Regions from separate parts of the Gracilibacillus salinarum genome, predicted to be linked through region 1. Evidence: a T-box and tRNA genes for the amino acid it is inferred to sense, from the RefSeq annotation. Region 1 holds a T-box; the other holds one or more tRNA genes.
The links. The T-box of region 1 lies ahead of trpS (tryptophan--tRNA ligase). A T-box ahead of a tRNA ligase gene usually reads a tRNA of that ligase, here a tRNA-Trp.
Positions count from the first base shown of each region.

Region 2: it has a tRNA-Trp gene. The T-box ahead of trpS (tryptophan--tRNA ligase) is inferred to sense a tRNA for this amino acid. The anticodon was not compared.

Region 1 is NZ_CP095071.1:1,326,526-1,334,605, forward strand. Features, by position in the region: gene MUN87_RS06415 (ABC transporter ATP-binding protein) at 1-407, opposite strand, end outside; gene opp3C (oligopeptide ABC transporter permease) at 418-1,569, opposite strand; gene opp3b (oligopeptide ABC transporter permease) at 1,569-2,501, opposite strand; gene MUN87_RS06430 (peptide ABC transporter substrate-binding protein) at 2,643-4,340, opposite strand; gene MUN87_RS06435 (DUF3899 domain-containing protein) at 4,611-4,898, shown strand; T-box leader at 5,042-5,232, shown strand; gene trpS (tryptophan--tRNA ligase) at 5,287-6,282, shown strand; gene MUN87_RS06445 (DUF3603 family protein) at 6,652-7,410, opposite strand; gene MUN87_RS06450 (YuzI family membrane protein) at 7,488-7,700, opposite strand; gene fabF (beta-ketoacyl-ACP synthase II) at 7,944-8,080, opposite strand, start outside.
Region 2 is NZ_CP095071.1:3,899,188-3,907,267, reverse strand. Features, by position in the region: gene MUN87_RS18385 (hypothetical protein) at 165-365, opposite strand; gene MUN87_RS18380 (YgaN family protein) at 385-1,077, opposite strand; gene MUN87_RS22465 (YcxB family protein) at 1,278-1,511, opposite strand; gene MUN87_RS18375 (MFS transporter) at 2,265-3,281, shown strand; tRNA gene MUN87_RS18370 (tRNA-Leu) at 3,800-3,881, opposite strand; tRNA gene MUN87_RS18365 (tRNA-Cys) at 3,891-3,964, opposite strand; tRNA gene MUN87_RS18360 (tRNA-Gly) at 4,015-4,089, opposite strand; tRNA gene MUN87_RS18355 (tRNA-Gln) at 4,096-4,170, opposite strand; tRNA gene MUN87_RS18350 (tRNA-His) at 4,184-4,259, opposite strand; tRNA gene MUN87_RS18345 (tRNA-Trp) at 4,274-4,344, opposite strand; tRNA gene MUN87_RS18340 (tRNA-Tyr) at 4,374-4,459, opposite strand; tRNA gene MUN87_RS18335 (tRNA-Phe) at 4,497-4,572, opposite strand; tRNA gene MUN87_RS18330 (tRNA-Asp) at 4,611-4,687, opposite strand; tRNA gene MUN87_RS18325 (tRNA-Met) at 4,759-4,835, opposite strand; tRNA gene MUN87_RS18320 (tRNA-Val) at 4,863-4,938, opposite strand; tRNA gene MUN87_RS18315 (tRNA-Glu) at 4,982-5,056, opposite strand; tRNA gene MUN87_RS18310 (tRNA-Ser) at 5,068-5,159, opposite strand; tRNA gene MUN87_RS18305 (tRNA-Asn) at 5,162-5,236, opposite strand; rRNA gene rrf (5S ribosomal RNA) at 5,250-5,366, opposite strand; rRNA gene MUN87_RS18295 (23S ribosomal RNA) at 5,494-8,080, opposite strand, start outside.

The DNA.
Region 1 (8,080 bases):
AATTCAATTGCACGATTTTTTGCTGCTGCTTTTGACATTTTTTGATGCAAAATTAAACCTTCCATAATCTGTTTACCGATTTTCATGGTTGGGTTCAATGAAGTCATCGGATCCTGGAAAATCATTGAAATATCTTTCCCACGGATTTTTTGCATTTCTTTATTGGATAGTTTCGCTAAGTCTTTTCCTTCAAACAGGATCTCACCTTCTGGTATACGTCCTGCTGGTTTTGCTACAAGTCCCATCAAAGCTTTCGTAGTTACCGACTTACCTGAACCGGACTCCCCTACAATAGCCAAGGTTTCCCCTTTATTTAATTGAAAATTTACGCCTCGTACAGCCTGAACACTACCACCATACGTATCAAACGTTACATGTAAATTACGAACATCTAAAATTGGATCCATATGCTCCACCTCACTTTCTCATCTTAGGATCTAACGCATCCCGCAGACCGTCTGCTAAAATATTGAAGCCAATCATTAGTAACGAAATAATAACAGCTGGGAATAATAACATATATGGATATACTCGATAGCTGTCAAATGCTGAGTCAATTAAGGTACCGAGTGATGCGATTGGTGGCTGAAGTCCTAAACCGATAAAGCTTAAGAACGATTCAAAGAAAATCGCACTCGGGATCGTAAACATCGTGTTAATGATAATAACACTGATGACGTTCGGTATTAAATGTTTCATAAGAATTCTGCTGTCATTCGCACCTAACGTACGAGCTGCCAAAATAAACTCCTGATTTTTCAATTTCAATACTTGACCACGAACAATCCTCGCCATACCGATCCAGCCGGTAATAGTTAAGGCAATCGTAATCGCCAGTAAGCCTGGATTCAGCAAGATAATCATCAGGATAACAATTACCAAGTTCGGAATACCAGATAATACCTCAATAATTCGTTGCATAATATTATCTGTACGTCCGCCATAGTAACCGGAAACTCCGCCATAAAGAACCCCTATGACCATATCAATCATCGCTGCTAAGAAACCGATATACAAGGAGATTTGAGTACCTTTCCAAATCCTTGTCCATAAATCTCGGCCCATTTTGTCGGTACCGAACCAGAAGTATTCATCTTCAAAGCCTTGAGCAGCATAGGCATTTGCATCAATCGCAACGGTATAATAGCCATCGTCACTTTCTTCTGGCGTTAAAACTACTTCTTTACTACGAACATACTGCTCTTCTAGCTCATAGCCTTCCATTCCACGTTGGATGGCCTCTTCTTCTGTAGCACCTTGTACTTCATAGGTTTGATAACCATCAAAGCCTAACCACCCCAAGCCTTGAATCTTCGGTGGCAGATATGCTGCATCGTAATTCGCCTCTTCTATGTCATAGTCATTAAAGAACGGTCCTACTAATGCCATAAATATGATAAATACTAATACGATTAATCCAAAAATTGCCCCTTTATTTTTGGTTAACCTGATCCAGGCATCCTTCCAGTAGGAGAGCTGAGGACGCGTCAGTTCTTCACCACGTTCCTCCGCTAAATGGACTCGTTTAAACTTATCCGGGCTAATTTTCTTGTTTGAATGGTTGTCCATTATTTCTTCCCTCCCGAAATACGGATACGTGGATCAATTAATCCGTACAATAAATCAACAATTAGAATAACCACAATGAATAAAATAGAGAATAACATCGTAGTACCCATAATAACTGGATAATCTTTCGTGTTGATTGAGCTTACGAATTGTTCCCCAATACCCGGTACCGCAAAGATTTGTTCAATTACTAATGTACCGGTCATCAAACTAACCGTCATCGGTCCTAATACGGTGATAACCGGAATTAATGCGTTTCGCATTGCATGTTTAAACATTATACTGTTACTGGATACCCCTTTGGCGCGCGCCAATTCAATATAATCAGACCCTAATACCTCAAGCATTTCTGTACGCATGAATCGTGCACAGATGGCCAATGGGAATATCATTAATGCAATCGTCGGTAAGACCGTGTGGATCGGTGTTTCCCAGAAAGATGGCGGGAATAATCTCCACTGAACCGCTAAATAATACTGCAAAATGCCTGCAAATACAAAGGACGGAATCGAAATCCCTATTACCGCAATAACATTTGACGTATAATCGACCCATGTATTATGTCGGATCGCAGCGATCATACCTAAAATAATCCCCAATATTGCCCCAATAATTAATGCTTGTGCTCCTAATTGTGCAGATGGACCAAGTCGATCTAGTATTACGTCTGTAACCGCTCGATTATCATATTGAAACGACACGCCTAAATCACCTTGCACCATACCAGTAATATATTTGACATACTGTACCGGCACCGGCTCATCCAAACCATAGTGTTCCAGCATTGACTGATACTGTTCTTCCGACATTTTTTGCGCATTTGCGTCAAAAGGAGAGCCCGGAAGCATCTTCATTAGAAAAAATGTTGCTGTTGCTATGATGAATAACGTGATGATCATGTATATAAGTCGTTGCAGTATATATTTGGCCATCGCATCCACCTCCTATTATTTCGCTAAATAATTTTATAATTGACAAAATATTCACACTATTAGCTGGAAAGGATAAAAGAGAGTATAGCTCATCTAATCATTGGCTATACTCTCTTTTCCATTATTTGATATTAGATAAGCTTACTTTTGAATATCTACATATTTAAAGCTGTAATCATTACCAAATGGATTCAAGGTATCCATACCTTTTACATAGTCTTTAGAAAGCACGGATGTTTTACGTTGCATGATCGGTGCAATGGCTGCATCGTCTAAAGCAATTTTTTCTGCTTGTTGCAATGCTTCAAAACGCTCAACAGGTTTTGTAGCAAGTTCACCTTTTGCAGATTCTACAAGTGCATCGTATTCTTCGTTAGAATAACCAACATCATTGTTCTCTCCATCCGTTATCCAAAGGTCTACAAAAGAAATGGCATCTTTATAGTCTGGACCCCATCCAGAAACCGCTAATTCATATTCATGTGTACGCATTAATTCAAGCTGTTGCGCCCATGGTACGTTAACTGTTTCAAGTGTAAGTCCTTCTAAATTTTTCTCTAATTCTGTTTTCATGTAATCACTGATTGATTTTGACACATCAGTGTCACCACTTAAGAAACTGATCGTTACTTCTTCAAAACCTAATTCTTCTTTTGCTTTATTCCAGTATTCTTTCGCTGCTTCCACATCAAACGCTAATACGTCACTGCCTGTTTGGAAGTCTTCACCGGTTTCTGGGTGTTCTACAAAACCAGAAGGCACGAAATAGTTAACGGGTTCAGAATCGTTACCATAAGCTACATCAATGTACGATTGTTTATCGAAACCTTTTGCAAGTGCCATTCTGAAGTTAAGGTTTTGCATATATTCACCTTTTTCAGCTGACGCCTGATTCATCTTTAACCAGAAAACACTTGTTTCTGTTAAGGATTTAAATTCTGGGCTTGTCTGATTGTCTTTTACTTGTGCACCTTGTAAAGATACTCGGTCTAATTCACCAACTTCATAGTTAGAAAGACCTGTATCTGCATCTTTTACTACTTTTACGTTAATACCATCTAATGCTACATTTTCAGCATCCCAATATTCTGTGTTCTTTTCTAAAACCCATCCTGCTTCTGTGTTCCATTCAGTCATTTTGAACGGACCGTTTGATAGCATATTTTCAGGTGTTAAAGCAAAATCTTCACCTTGCTCTTCAACAAATTCTTGATTTAATGGGAAGAACGTCATAAATGCTGCATAAGAATCCATATATGGTACTGCTTTTTCTAATTCTACTACAAATGTATAATCATCAGGAGCACTTACTCCTAATTCAGAAGCTTCCATATTACCAGCATAGATTTCAGCTGCATTTTTAATCTTACCACTCATTAGATAGTTAGCGTAAAAAGAACCATTATCTGGATTAATGGCACGTTGCCAACCATAAACGAAGTCTTGTGCTGTTACAGGTTCTCCATTTTCCCATGTTGCATCTTCACGCAAATGAAAAGTATAAGTCAAACCATCCTCACTAATTTCTGTTTCGTCTTTATTTGCAACACCTGATACAATTTCACCACCAGTTGCTATACGATATAACCCCTCATAGACAGCTGAAACATATTGGAAAGATACATTATCTTCAGCCATAATCGGATCCATTGTAGGAATATCCGCAGTAGCCGCAATATTTAAGACTTTCTCTTCATCTGATTGCGTACTCTCAGATTCTGTAGTACTTCCTTCGTCCTCTGATCCTTCTTCAGAATCACTTCCTGTTGTTGAACATGCTGCAAGTACTAGTCCTAAAAGCAGAGCTACTACCAGCAATAACCATTTGTTTTGTCTCATTAATTAAACCCCCTAGTTTTATTAATTTATTATGAAGACAAATTTAACAACTCTTATTATACAAGGAATTTTCACACAATTCACTAAATTTTTATACATTTTGTTAAAAAAACTAATAAAATAGACCGATTTGCGCGAAAAAATGGTATATTAGTCTTATTTTCTTGATTATATTTGGAATATTGTGAGTTTTCTTTATTTTTTGACTATTCTGATAATTGATTTTAAGGTTATCATACTGCATAATTAGCTTGAAAGGAGAAACGATTCATGACACAGATAACAAAGCAAACGACTCTTTTTGCTATACACCTTCTATTATGCCTAGCTTTAGTTTTTGTATTTATGAAACAGTTCATACTTTTGTCTTATATTAATATCTTGTTTTACTTCGGTGGAGGCTACTTAATGGCAGGACTGCTATTATACGTTATAGCTAAGCGTTTTTTCGATATAACGGCAGCAAGTTTTCAGAAGGTCTTTACAAAAACTAGTAAACATAAACAATGGGAAAGTACTATTGTTACAGAACGCCCCCATCTGAACGGGTCAGTATAAATGCCCTTCGATTTTTTATTATACAGGGAAGTGGCCTATTGATCATAATGATGGTATTACTTGTAATATATTACGGATAACTTGAATTATGCTTGAAAAATCTTGCTACATTTTATATAATTCAATCAAATCATATAGTCTGGAATGTAGAAGATAGAAGTACTTTTTCTCCGCTAGCTTAAAGAGAGCCTATGGATGCTGTAAATAGGTACTAAGGGAAAAGGGAAATGGGATTTTCTTAACACATATTCCATGTTACTAGGCATAGCTAGTATGAAAGTGATCACTTACAAAGTGATAACGAGGGTGGCACCGCGGTTCATTCGTCCCTTTTATTAGGGAACAGAGTGGGCTTTTTTTAATGCAAAAAATCAGTAGAGGTGAAAAAATGAAAACTATATTCTCAGGTATTCAACCGAGTGGAAGTCTTACATTAGGAAATTATTTAGGAGCGATGAAGCATTTTGTTTCATTACAGGAAGAGAATAATTGCTATTTCTGTGTTGTAGATGAACATGCCATTACCGTTCCACAGGATCGACTGAAGCTGCGTGACAATATAAAATCACTTGCGGCCTTATATATTGCATCAGGTATTGACCCTGATAAATCAGTATTGTTCATCCAATCCGAAGTCCCTGCCCACACACAGTTAGGCTGGATGTTACAAACGGTCAGCTACATTGGTGAACTAGAGCGCATGACACAGTTTAAAGACAAATCACACGGAAAAGAAGCCGTGTCAGCCGGTTTGTTAACCTACCCGCCATTAATGGCTGCCGATATTCTGCTTTATAATACCGATATCGTACCTGTTGGTGAGGATCAAAAACAGCATCTTGAATTAACACGTGATCTCGCTCAGCGGTTCAACTATCGCTTTAATGACATTTTTACTATTCCGGAAATAAGCATTCCGAAGGTCGGAGCAAGAATTATGTCCTTGCAGGAACCGACGAAAAAAATGAGTAAATCTGATGATAATCAAAAAGCGTCTATCTTTATGCTTGATACCGAAAAACAAATCGAGAAGAAAATTAAAAGTGCTGTAACCGATTCTGACGGTATTGTGAAATTTGATAAAGAGAATAAGGCGGGAATCAGCAACTTGCTTACTATTTTTGCAAGCTGTACAGGAGAAACCATTGAAGCAGTCGAAGCTCGATATGAAGGAAAAAATTATGGTGAGTTTAAACAAGATACAGCTAATGCTGTGATCGACGCCCTACGCCCTATTCAGGAACGCTATTATCAGTTAATTGAGTCTGACGAATTAGACGATTTGCTTGACCAAGGCGCCGACAAAGCTAACTTTGCTGCTACTAAAATGATTCGTAAGGCGAAAAAAGCAATGGGGCTTGGAAGAGTGAAGAAGAAAAAATAAGCGAGTTTACTAACTAAATACTATACAAAACTACCTATAATATGAATTATGTTAGCTTAGTGGTAATTTTGAAATGATCCATGTGCCTGGATACCACTCCGGCCAATCACTTCGCGTCCTGTGGGGGTGCTAACTTAGGAAAAAGGTTTTCTTTCCGAGAAAGTTGACCCCGCTCCCATAGGACGCTAATCATATGTCCAGGGCAATGCTAAGCAGATGGAGTCTATCAAAATTACCACAATATCAGACAGTACCTTTTTACATAATCCATATTATAACAAACCCTTTAAAGTCATAAACACTATCCACTTTACTAAAAAAAGATTCCGATATCTGTAGTGACTATCGGAATCTTTTTTATGTGCTTTATTATGATCGTAATGATTTTGTAGAATAAGTATCCTGCTCGCGCTCCCAAATATCTTCATAGAAGGCTTGTCCTTTAATAATTTGCTTGCAGAATTCTTCATGTTGGATACTCCAGCCTTCCACTACCTCTTGATAAAGAGTTTGCCATGCATGCTGGAACGTCATTTCTTTAATCGTCTGATAGCGTTCCGGCGACCATTCCGTCAACCAATAACGTACTTCTTCTAAACATTGTCCAACATTCAACTGGTCCAATGCAATCATTAATAATTGCTTTAATTGACGTTCTTTTCTAGTTAATCCGACCATATAATTGGTTGGCAATGATAAGATATGAAATTCTTTATTTGTTGTATTACTTAGCGAATAGTTTGCAGCCGTTCTTCCCTCAATAAGGTCTGCCACTAAACGCTCCTGGCGAGGAATTAACCGACTTTTTCTAATTGGGATATGATACCCCATTGTATCAAATGCCAGGATGGCGGTCCCGTTTGTTACAATACAAGCATAATCTAACGCTTTTCTTTCCTGATTTTTGCGGACATACGCACGTTGATAAATTTTGTCCAATATCTCTTGAGGAATATCTTGTAAGTCATTTTCAATGTAATCAAAGGTTTTGTTGTCAATGAAGAGTATTGGAGCTTGATCGAGAATTTCTATACCGTCAGCCTTTCTCCATTCATGAAAAGGACATACATTGTAGCCATTTTCTTCACCTTCAAACCAGTTCACCCATACATCATGCAAATACAACATATTACGAACCCTCACTTTTGCTAATCTGTTTATCAAACAGTATGACCATTACGAGATAATTTATTCTTTTCTTGTTATTATTTAACAGAAAACATCGAGATCTTCTGCAAGGAAAAGCCCATCAAAATAATGCCAACAATCAAAAAATAACACTCCATTTTTGTCTGAACAATCGACAAATAATCAATGAAAGATAATCCTGCAGGAATGAAATTTAAATAGAGGATGATTGAAATACCACCGGAGATAGAAAAGCCAAATCCTATTAAAAAAATAAATACATATACCACCCTAATCCGCTCCTTAACCGGTTTATACATGTATATGTACAAGCCTTCTATCTATTACAAATGATAGGAACGTTATGCAAGGTTTTTTCTCTCTATAATAGGATTGTTGTCCGTTTCATACCAATACAACTTTCAAAATTGCCACTAAGGTAGCATTATTCGTATAAAAAAATGTAACTGTAATTTTGCTTCTAAGCATAAAAAAACTCCACTTATGATAAGTGGAGTTACCTGCTATTTCAATTATTGATATTTCTTAAAGACTAATGTTACATTATGACCACCGAAGCCTAATGAGTTGGTAATAGCGATGTTGACATCTTGTTCGATCGCTTTGTTTGGAACATAGTTTAAATCACAGGCTTCGTCTGGCGTTTCAT
Region 2 (8,080 bases), 2.2 Mb from region 1:
TCTCTTCATGTCAATGTTATATGTTGGCCCTTTGTTTTTTATCTTTGCATAGGAAATTTAGAATATAATTAACATATGTAAGTAGTACAGCAATGATAAAGGCTACTGTTAATGCTTATTATTATCTCCTCTCCCTAATCCGGGAGAAAAATTTTGAAAAACAATTATTTGATCTCTGTTTTATTATCATCTTCGCCATTATTTTTTTTTATTTCCTTCAAAATTTCTTGCTGTAATTGGAGCATTTCTCTTCTATGAGATTTTGCCTCTTCAAGGGCTTTAGCATTCTGTGATTCTTGCACCCTTGCTCTTACTAATATCACCAAAAGAATAACAGCAGCAACTATATAGAATATGATATCCATTATGGAATCCCCTCCTTATTCAGTAGGTAATCTTGATTTTATAAATATATGCTTCCCTGGCATCATTGATCATTGTTTCAAAATTAGGATCGTCTTCACTGAATATACCATCATATTTTAAATAGTCTCCTTTAGATTCTATTTTGGTCGCAAGAATAATATCCTTATTGAACTCTATGTCTGTTCTCGTCTTTACTTTGTCATACAGTGTTAGATTATTCGTAGGACTTGATACTTTACTATGTACGGCTGCTTTATTACCGCCATTATCTTCGCCAAAAAGCGTAGATTTATAAACATAGCCGATCTTTTCTGTTCGTTCATAAACTGGTGTTTCTTGTAGAATAAATACAAAATTTTCATTTCTCGCGATGGAGGACATTTGATAATCTACTTGATTTTCCTGTTTCTCTCCATTATGATAATATTCGATCCACAGATCAATTTTAAATTCTTCAATATTAGGCAGGTACAGCTGATAGGCTAAAGTAGTTTCGCTACCTAACGCATTATAAATCCTGCGTTCACGCTCGGTCATCTCCATTGGCTCCAAGTACGTTTGCTGGTTCGTACTATTTTTTTCATCATTATTCTTTTCAACTAATTGAATATCTGTAATACTTAAAATATACACTATTATCAGAATAGGTATCAAAACCCATAGAAGTTTATTTAATATAGATATTATTTTCTTTTCTCTGTGTTTATCCAAATACATTCCTCCTTAACACAACACAAATACCAAAACGAAATCATCCTATCTCATTTTAATGAAATAGTATCTTTTGGATTATATACAAGTTACTAATATTCCCAGAACTGATGATTTAAGCGCAAAAAAGTAAAAAAGTCTGACTTATAATTGGCTATACACAAGGTAAAAGAATTTATAAAATAACTCTTTTCAATATCCTAACTTGATTTTAGTTTTACTTTGTTTGTATTCTGTCTAACTAGTTTCTTAAAAACCAGCTTATCATCATTTGAAGCAAAGTATCTTTTTGGCAACAGAATAGCTTTACTACTTGATATGTACAAACAAAACATTTCTTTATGTTCATAACCCTTCACAATATCATTCCAATTAATAAATACGTTAGACCTTCCCACTTGTTGATTAATACCGTTATTATTAATTGTATACATAGTTTCTTTAGTCGAGATATGATCATTGTAAAACTCTTTATAAACCCGTCTTTTAAGAGTTTTAGATAATAGTATAGTAAATATAGCTGCAACTATCAGAGAAATTAATAACACAACTGGAAGCATTAAGTTATCAGTTGTAAGCAAATTATAGCTTAATGCTAAGAAAAACGAAAATATAAAAAAACCAACTAGGATTTTTTTTGATGGTAAACATTATGTTTTTTAAACTCTTCATAAGTGATGGTACCAGTGATAGATACTTCATCTGTTTGATTATTTGCGATAGTAATCCCCCCTAATACTTAGATAAGTGTTTTGATGTATATTATCTCCTTATTCAACAAGATTAAAATTAGACTAACCTTTTTCAGTATAAATTAATTTGTAAATATTTCAATGTTAATCTATTTATTGTTATATCTTATATTTTTTAGCAATTCTTTTAAAACATCTTTATCGCTTACTTTATCAAGACCTAAATCGTAAGAAGTCATCAAAAGCATCCCGACAAAAATTAAGCATGCGTAGAGTTCTCTTTTTTTATTTTTAAAAAACCTATTTCCAACTTTAAATGAATAACATATAGAAAGTTAATCTTTTGGAGGTACTCATATGTATCAAACAGGTAAAGTACGTTTAGCTGTAAGTTGGGTTACATTGTTTCTTATGGGAACAGATTTGTTTGTGGTTTCTCCATTATTACCATTTATTTCTTAAGAATATGAGGTTACTTCTGCGATTTCAGGTTGGATGGTAACGGTTTTTGCAATTACATATGCTGTTTTTGCTCCCTTTTTTGGATGGCTTTCCGATAAAAAAGGAAGGGGCTTTCTTATAACCTGTGGTTTACTACTTTTTGTTGTTTCTAATGTATTAACGGGTCTTGCGCCTTCGTTCTTTTGGTTAATCATCAGTCGGGTTATGGCTGGCTTATCTGTGGCCTCTATTACGCCTTTAATTTATGCAATCATTGGAGATATAGCACCTCCTAATCGACGTGGAGTATGGCTTTCTATCGTCGTTTCAGGGCATTTAATGGCTCTTTGGGCAGGAGCACCTCTTGGAACATTGTTAGAGCAATTTGTTGGTTGGCGTTCAGTATTTTTTGTAATGGCTGCTATTGGAGCAATTTTAGCCGTTGTCAATTTCCAAACATGGAGAACAATACCCAAGAAGCATACAAACAGAAATCTCATACAAGGGAACATATTAAGAATACTGGGTTCTGTAAGTGTAACTACCATTTGGGCAATTTCTATGTATGCTCTCTATGTATATCTAGGTGCTGCTCTTTACTCTGAAAACAAATTTTCTTCTTCTGAAATCGCACTGGCTGTTACTTTTTATGGAGTAGGTGCTGTTTTAGGGAGTCTTACAAGTGGGCAATTAACAAATAAATTAGGAGAAAGTATTATTTCAAAGGTAGCACTCCTTATGCTAACTATTAATCTAGTTGCTATAGGGATATTATTTTCGTCAGGCGATTGGGTTTACTTTTTCCTATTCATGTGGGCATTGGTTGGATATGCAGGATTCACATCATACCAGGCTCAACTTGCATCCGAATATCCAGATGAGCGAGGAATTGTTATGGCATGGAATAATACAGCCCTTTATATTGGGATAACTCTAGGTTCCATGATTGGGGGATATGTCATCACCAACTGGGGATATTCTACGCTCCCGTTTGCTTGTGCAGGCTTAGCAGCCATTAGTTTACTTCTAAGCACCCAAAAGGTAAAAGAAATTAAGAAGGAATTTGTTTAATGATAGAACGTTATAAGAAGGGGAGGTGGGCAAAATGAATGTTTTTCTTGATTAATTGTCAGAAAAGCATGTTCGAATTGAACCAGTGAACTCATTTGAATGAATCTAGGAAATATTACTTAAACCCTTCAGCTATTTGTTTCCTCTCCTCACTCCATTCCGGCACTTCATAAAATTTAATATGCAAATTTCGAAAACTATCAAGCTGTAAAATTAAATCAAGCCATGAAAGAATAATGGAATTAATTCCATACCAATGATTACCGCAACATGTATATGTACTATCTCTGTCATCTTTTTGTACCAGCCATCGCCAAGAAGTTTACCACTTGGTGTTATACATCTACCACTAGAATCACATCTACTTTCGTCCGATGATCAACACGACTCGCTTTAAAATATTATTTTAGCTCCTCTTATTCGGGCATCCTATTGTCATTTTATTCAAAAAACGGGACAAATTTGCGACCGAAGAAACAAAAAAAGCTTAGCCACAAGGGCTAAACTATTATAAATGATACCGGTGGTCGGGGTCGAACCGACACTCCGTGAGGAACACGATTTTGAGTCGTGCGCGTCTGCCAATTCCGCCACACCGGCATAATATGATGGAGGCGGCAACCGGATTTGAACCGGTGATAAAGGTTTTGCAGACCTCTGCCTTACCACTTGGCTATGCCGCCTCGATATTATATAGTATATGAAAATAAAACTAGAATATGTTAAATACAAATGGAGCGGAAGACGGGATTCGAACCCGCGACCCCCACCTTGGCAAGGTGGTGTTCTACCACTGAACTACTTCCGCATAAAATGGCTGGGCTAGCTGGATTCGAACCAGCGCATGACGGTACCAAAAACCGTTGCCTTACCGCTTGGCTATAGCCCAATAAAATATGTAATGGGGCGACCAGTGGGGATCGAACCCACGCGTGCCGGAACCACAATCCGGTGCGTTAACCACTTCGCCATGATCGCCATCATAAGAAAAACAGGGGTAGTAGGAATCGAACCCACACTGGAGGTTTTGGAGACCTCTGTTCTACCGTTAAACTATACCCCTACAATAAATAATATAACTATAAAATTAAATGGTGGAGGGAGTAGGACTCGAACCTACGAACCCGATGGGAGCGGATTTACAGTCCGCCGCGTTTGGCCAACTTCGCTATCCCTCCATAAAAAATATAAACATAAAAGTGAATTTTTTAAAAGTGGTGGCTCGGGACGGAATCGAACCGCCGACACACGGATTTTCAGTCCGTTGCTCTACCGACTGAGCTACCGAGCCATAATAATGAATGAAAACATGATATGCTGTTTTAAAAGTGGCGGTCCGGACGGGACTCGAACCCGCGACCTCCTGCGTGACAGGCAGGCATTCTAACCAACTGAACTACCGGACCATTTTAGTTGCACCCAAGGGCACTACAATCATTTTCTTTCGAAGAAGTTATTTCAACGTAGTAAGAAAATTTGGTTGCGGGGGCAAGATTTGAACTTGCGACCTTCGGGTTATGAGCCCGACGAGCTACCAGACTGCTCCACCCCGCGATGATATGAAAAATGTTAATTTTTAAATGGTGGAGGATGCAGGGCTCGAACCTGCGACCCCTTGCTTGTAAGGCAAGTGCTCTCCCAGCTGAGCTAATCCTCCATTTAAAAGGATTTATACTTTCCTGAAAGTTAAGTGGTATTTATGGTGACCCGTACGGGATTCGAACCCGTGTTACCGCCGTGAAAGGGCGGTGTCTTAACCACTTGACCAACGGGCCTATATTTAAAGTGGCGGAGAGCGAGGGATTCGAACCCTCGGTACGGCGTTGACCGCACACACGATTTCCAATCGTGCTCCTTCGACCACTCGGACAGCTCTCCATTGGCTCCACAGGTAGGATTCGAACCTACGACCGATCGGTTAACAGCCGATTGCTCTACCACTGAGCTACTGTGGAATGGAATGAAATTGCTTGGCAACGTCCTACTCTTGCAGGGGCGCGAGCCCCAACTACCATGGGCGCTGAAGAGCTTAACTACTGTGTTCGGCATGGGAACAGGTGTGACCTCTTCGCTATCGCTACCAAGCCTGTACTGTTTTTAGTGACAAGGAATATTATACTATGTATTTTGAAAAAATCAAGTATAAATTCAAAAATACTTTCAAAACTAGATAAGAATTTTTGACATCAACAACACCGTTGAAACATGTTATATAGATAAGTCCTCGATCTATTAGTATTCGTCAGCTTCACATGTCACCATGCTTCCACCTCGAACCTATCAACCTCATCGTCTCTGAGGGATCTTACTCACTTATGTGATGGGAAGTCTCATCTTGAGGGGGGCTTCATGCTTAGATGCTTTCAGCACTTATCCCTTCCACACGTAGCTACCCAGCGATGCTCTTGGCAGAACAACTGGTGCACCAGCGGTGTGTCCATCCCGGTCCTCTCGTACTAAGGACAGCTCCTCTCAAACTTCCAACGCCCACGACGGATAGGGACCGAACTGTCTCACGACGTTCTGAACCCAGCTCGCGTACCGCTTTAATGGGCGAACAGCCCAACCCTTGGGACCGACTACAGCCCCAGGATGCGATGAGCCGACATCGAGGTGCCAAACCTCCCCGTCGATGTGGACTCTTGGGGGAGATAAGCCTGTTATCCCCGGGGTAGCTTTTATCCGTTGAGCGACGGCCCTTCCATTCGGTACCGCCGGATCACTAAGCCCGACTTTCGTCCCTGCTCGACTTGTAGGTCTCGCAGTCAAGCTCCCTTCTGCCTTTGCACTCTACGAATGATTTCCAACCATTCTGAGGGAACCTTTGGGCGCCTCCGTTACATTTTAGGAGGCGACCGCCCCAGTCAAACTGCCCACCTGACACTGTCTCCGAACCGGATCACGGTTCTGGGTTAGAAGGTCAATACAGCCAGGGTGGTATCCCACCGGCGCCTCCACGTAAGCTAGCGCTCACGTTTCTCAGGCTCCCACCTATCCTGTACAAGCTGTACCAACATTCAATATCAGGCTACAGTAAAGCTCCACGGGGTCTTTCCGTCCTGTCGCGGGTAATGCGCATCTTCACGCATAGTATAATTTCACCGGGTCTCTCGTTGAGACAGTGCCCAAGTCGTTGCACCTTTCGTGCGGGTCGGAACTTACCCGACAAGGAATTTCGCTACCTTAGGACCGTTATAGTTACGGCCGCCGTTTACTGGGGCTTCGGTTCAACGCTTCGCTAATGCTAACGCATCCCCTTAACCTTCCAGCACCGGGCAGGTGTCAGCCCCTATACTTCGCCTTACGGCTTCGCAGAGACCTGTGTTTTTGCTAAACAGTCGCTTGGGCCTTTTCACTGCGGCTTCTCGCAAAAGAAGCACCCCTTCTCCCGAAGTTACGGGGTCATTTTGCCGAGTTCCTTAACGAGAGTTCTCCCGATCACCTTAGGATTCTCTCCTCGCCTACCTGTGTCGGTTTGCGGTACGGGCACCCTTTTCCTTGCTAGAGGCTTTTCTTGGCAGCGTGAAATCCGGAACTTCGGTACTATATTTCCCTCCTGATCACAGCTTGTGATTGCCAGACGGATTTGCCTATCTGACTCACTTACTGCTTCAACGCACACATCCAATGGTGCGCATTCCTTATCCTTCTGCGTCCCCCCATCACTCAAAACGGAATTGGGTGGTACAGGAATATCAACCTGTTGTCCATCGCCTACGCCTTTCGGCCTCGGCTTAGGCCCCGACTAACCCTGAGCGGACGAGCCTTCCTCAGGAAACCTTAGGCATTCGGTGAAGAAGATTCTCACTTCTTTTTCGCTACTCATACCGGCATTCTCACTTCTAAGCGCTCCACCAGTCCTCACGGTCTGACTTCACTGCACTTAGAACGCTCTCCTACCATTGATCGTAGATCAATCCGTAGCTTCGGTGATACGTTTAGCCCCGGTATATTTTCGGCGCAGCGTCACTCGACCAGTGAGCTATTACGCACTCTTTAAATGATGGCTGCTTCTAAGCCAACATCCTGGTTGTCTGTGCAACGCCACATCCTTTTCCACTTAACGTATACTTTGGGACCTTAGCTGACGGTCTGGGCTGTTTCCCTTTCGACTATGAACCTTATCACCCATAGTCTGACTCCCAAGGTAATATGATTGGCATTCGGAGTTTGACTGAATTCGGTAACCCGGTAAGGGCCCCTAGTCCAATCAGTGCTCTACCTCCAACATACATGCCTTGAGGCTAGCCCTAAAGCTATTTCGGAGAGAACCAGCTATCTCCGTGTTCGATTGGCATTTCACCCCTACCCACACCTCATCCCCGCACTTTTCAACGTGCGTGGGTTCGGGCCTCCAGTCAGTGTTACCTGACCTTCACCCTGGACATGGGTAGATCACACGGTTTCGGGTCTACGACCACCTACTAAAACGCCCTATTCAGACTCGCTTTCGCTGCGGCTCCGTGTCTTCCACTTAACCTTGCAGGGGATCGTAACTCGCCGGTCCATTCTACAAAAGGTACGCCGTCACCCATAAAAGGGCTCCGACTACTTGTAGGCACACGGTTTCAGGTACTATTTCACTCCCCTCCCGGGGTGCTTTTCACCTTTCCCTCACGGTACTGGTTCACTATCGGTCACTAGGTAGTATTTAGCCTTGGGAGATGGTCCTCCCGGATTCCGACGGAATTTCACGTGTTCCGCCGTACTCAGGATCCACTCCGGAGGAAATACATTTTCGACTACAGGATTGTTACCTTCTGTGATGGGCCTTTCCAGACCACTTCGTCTAATGTATT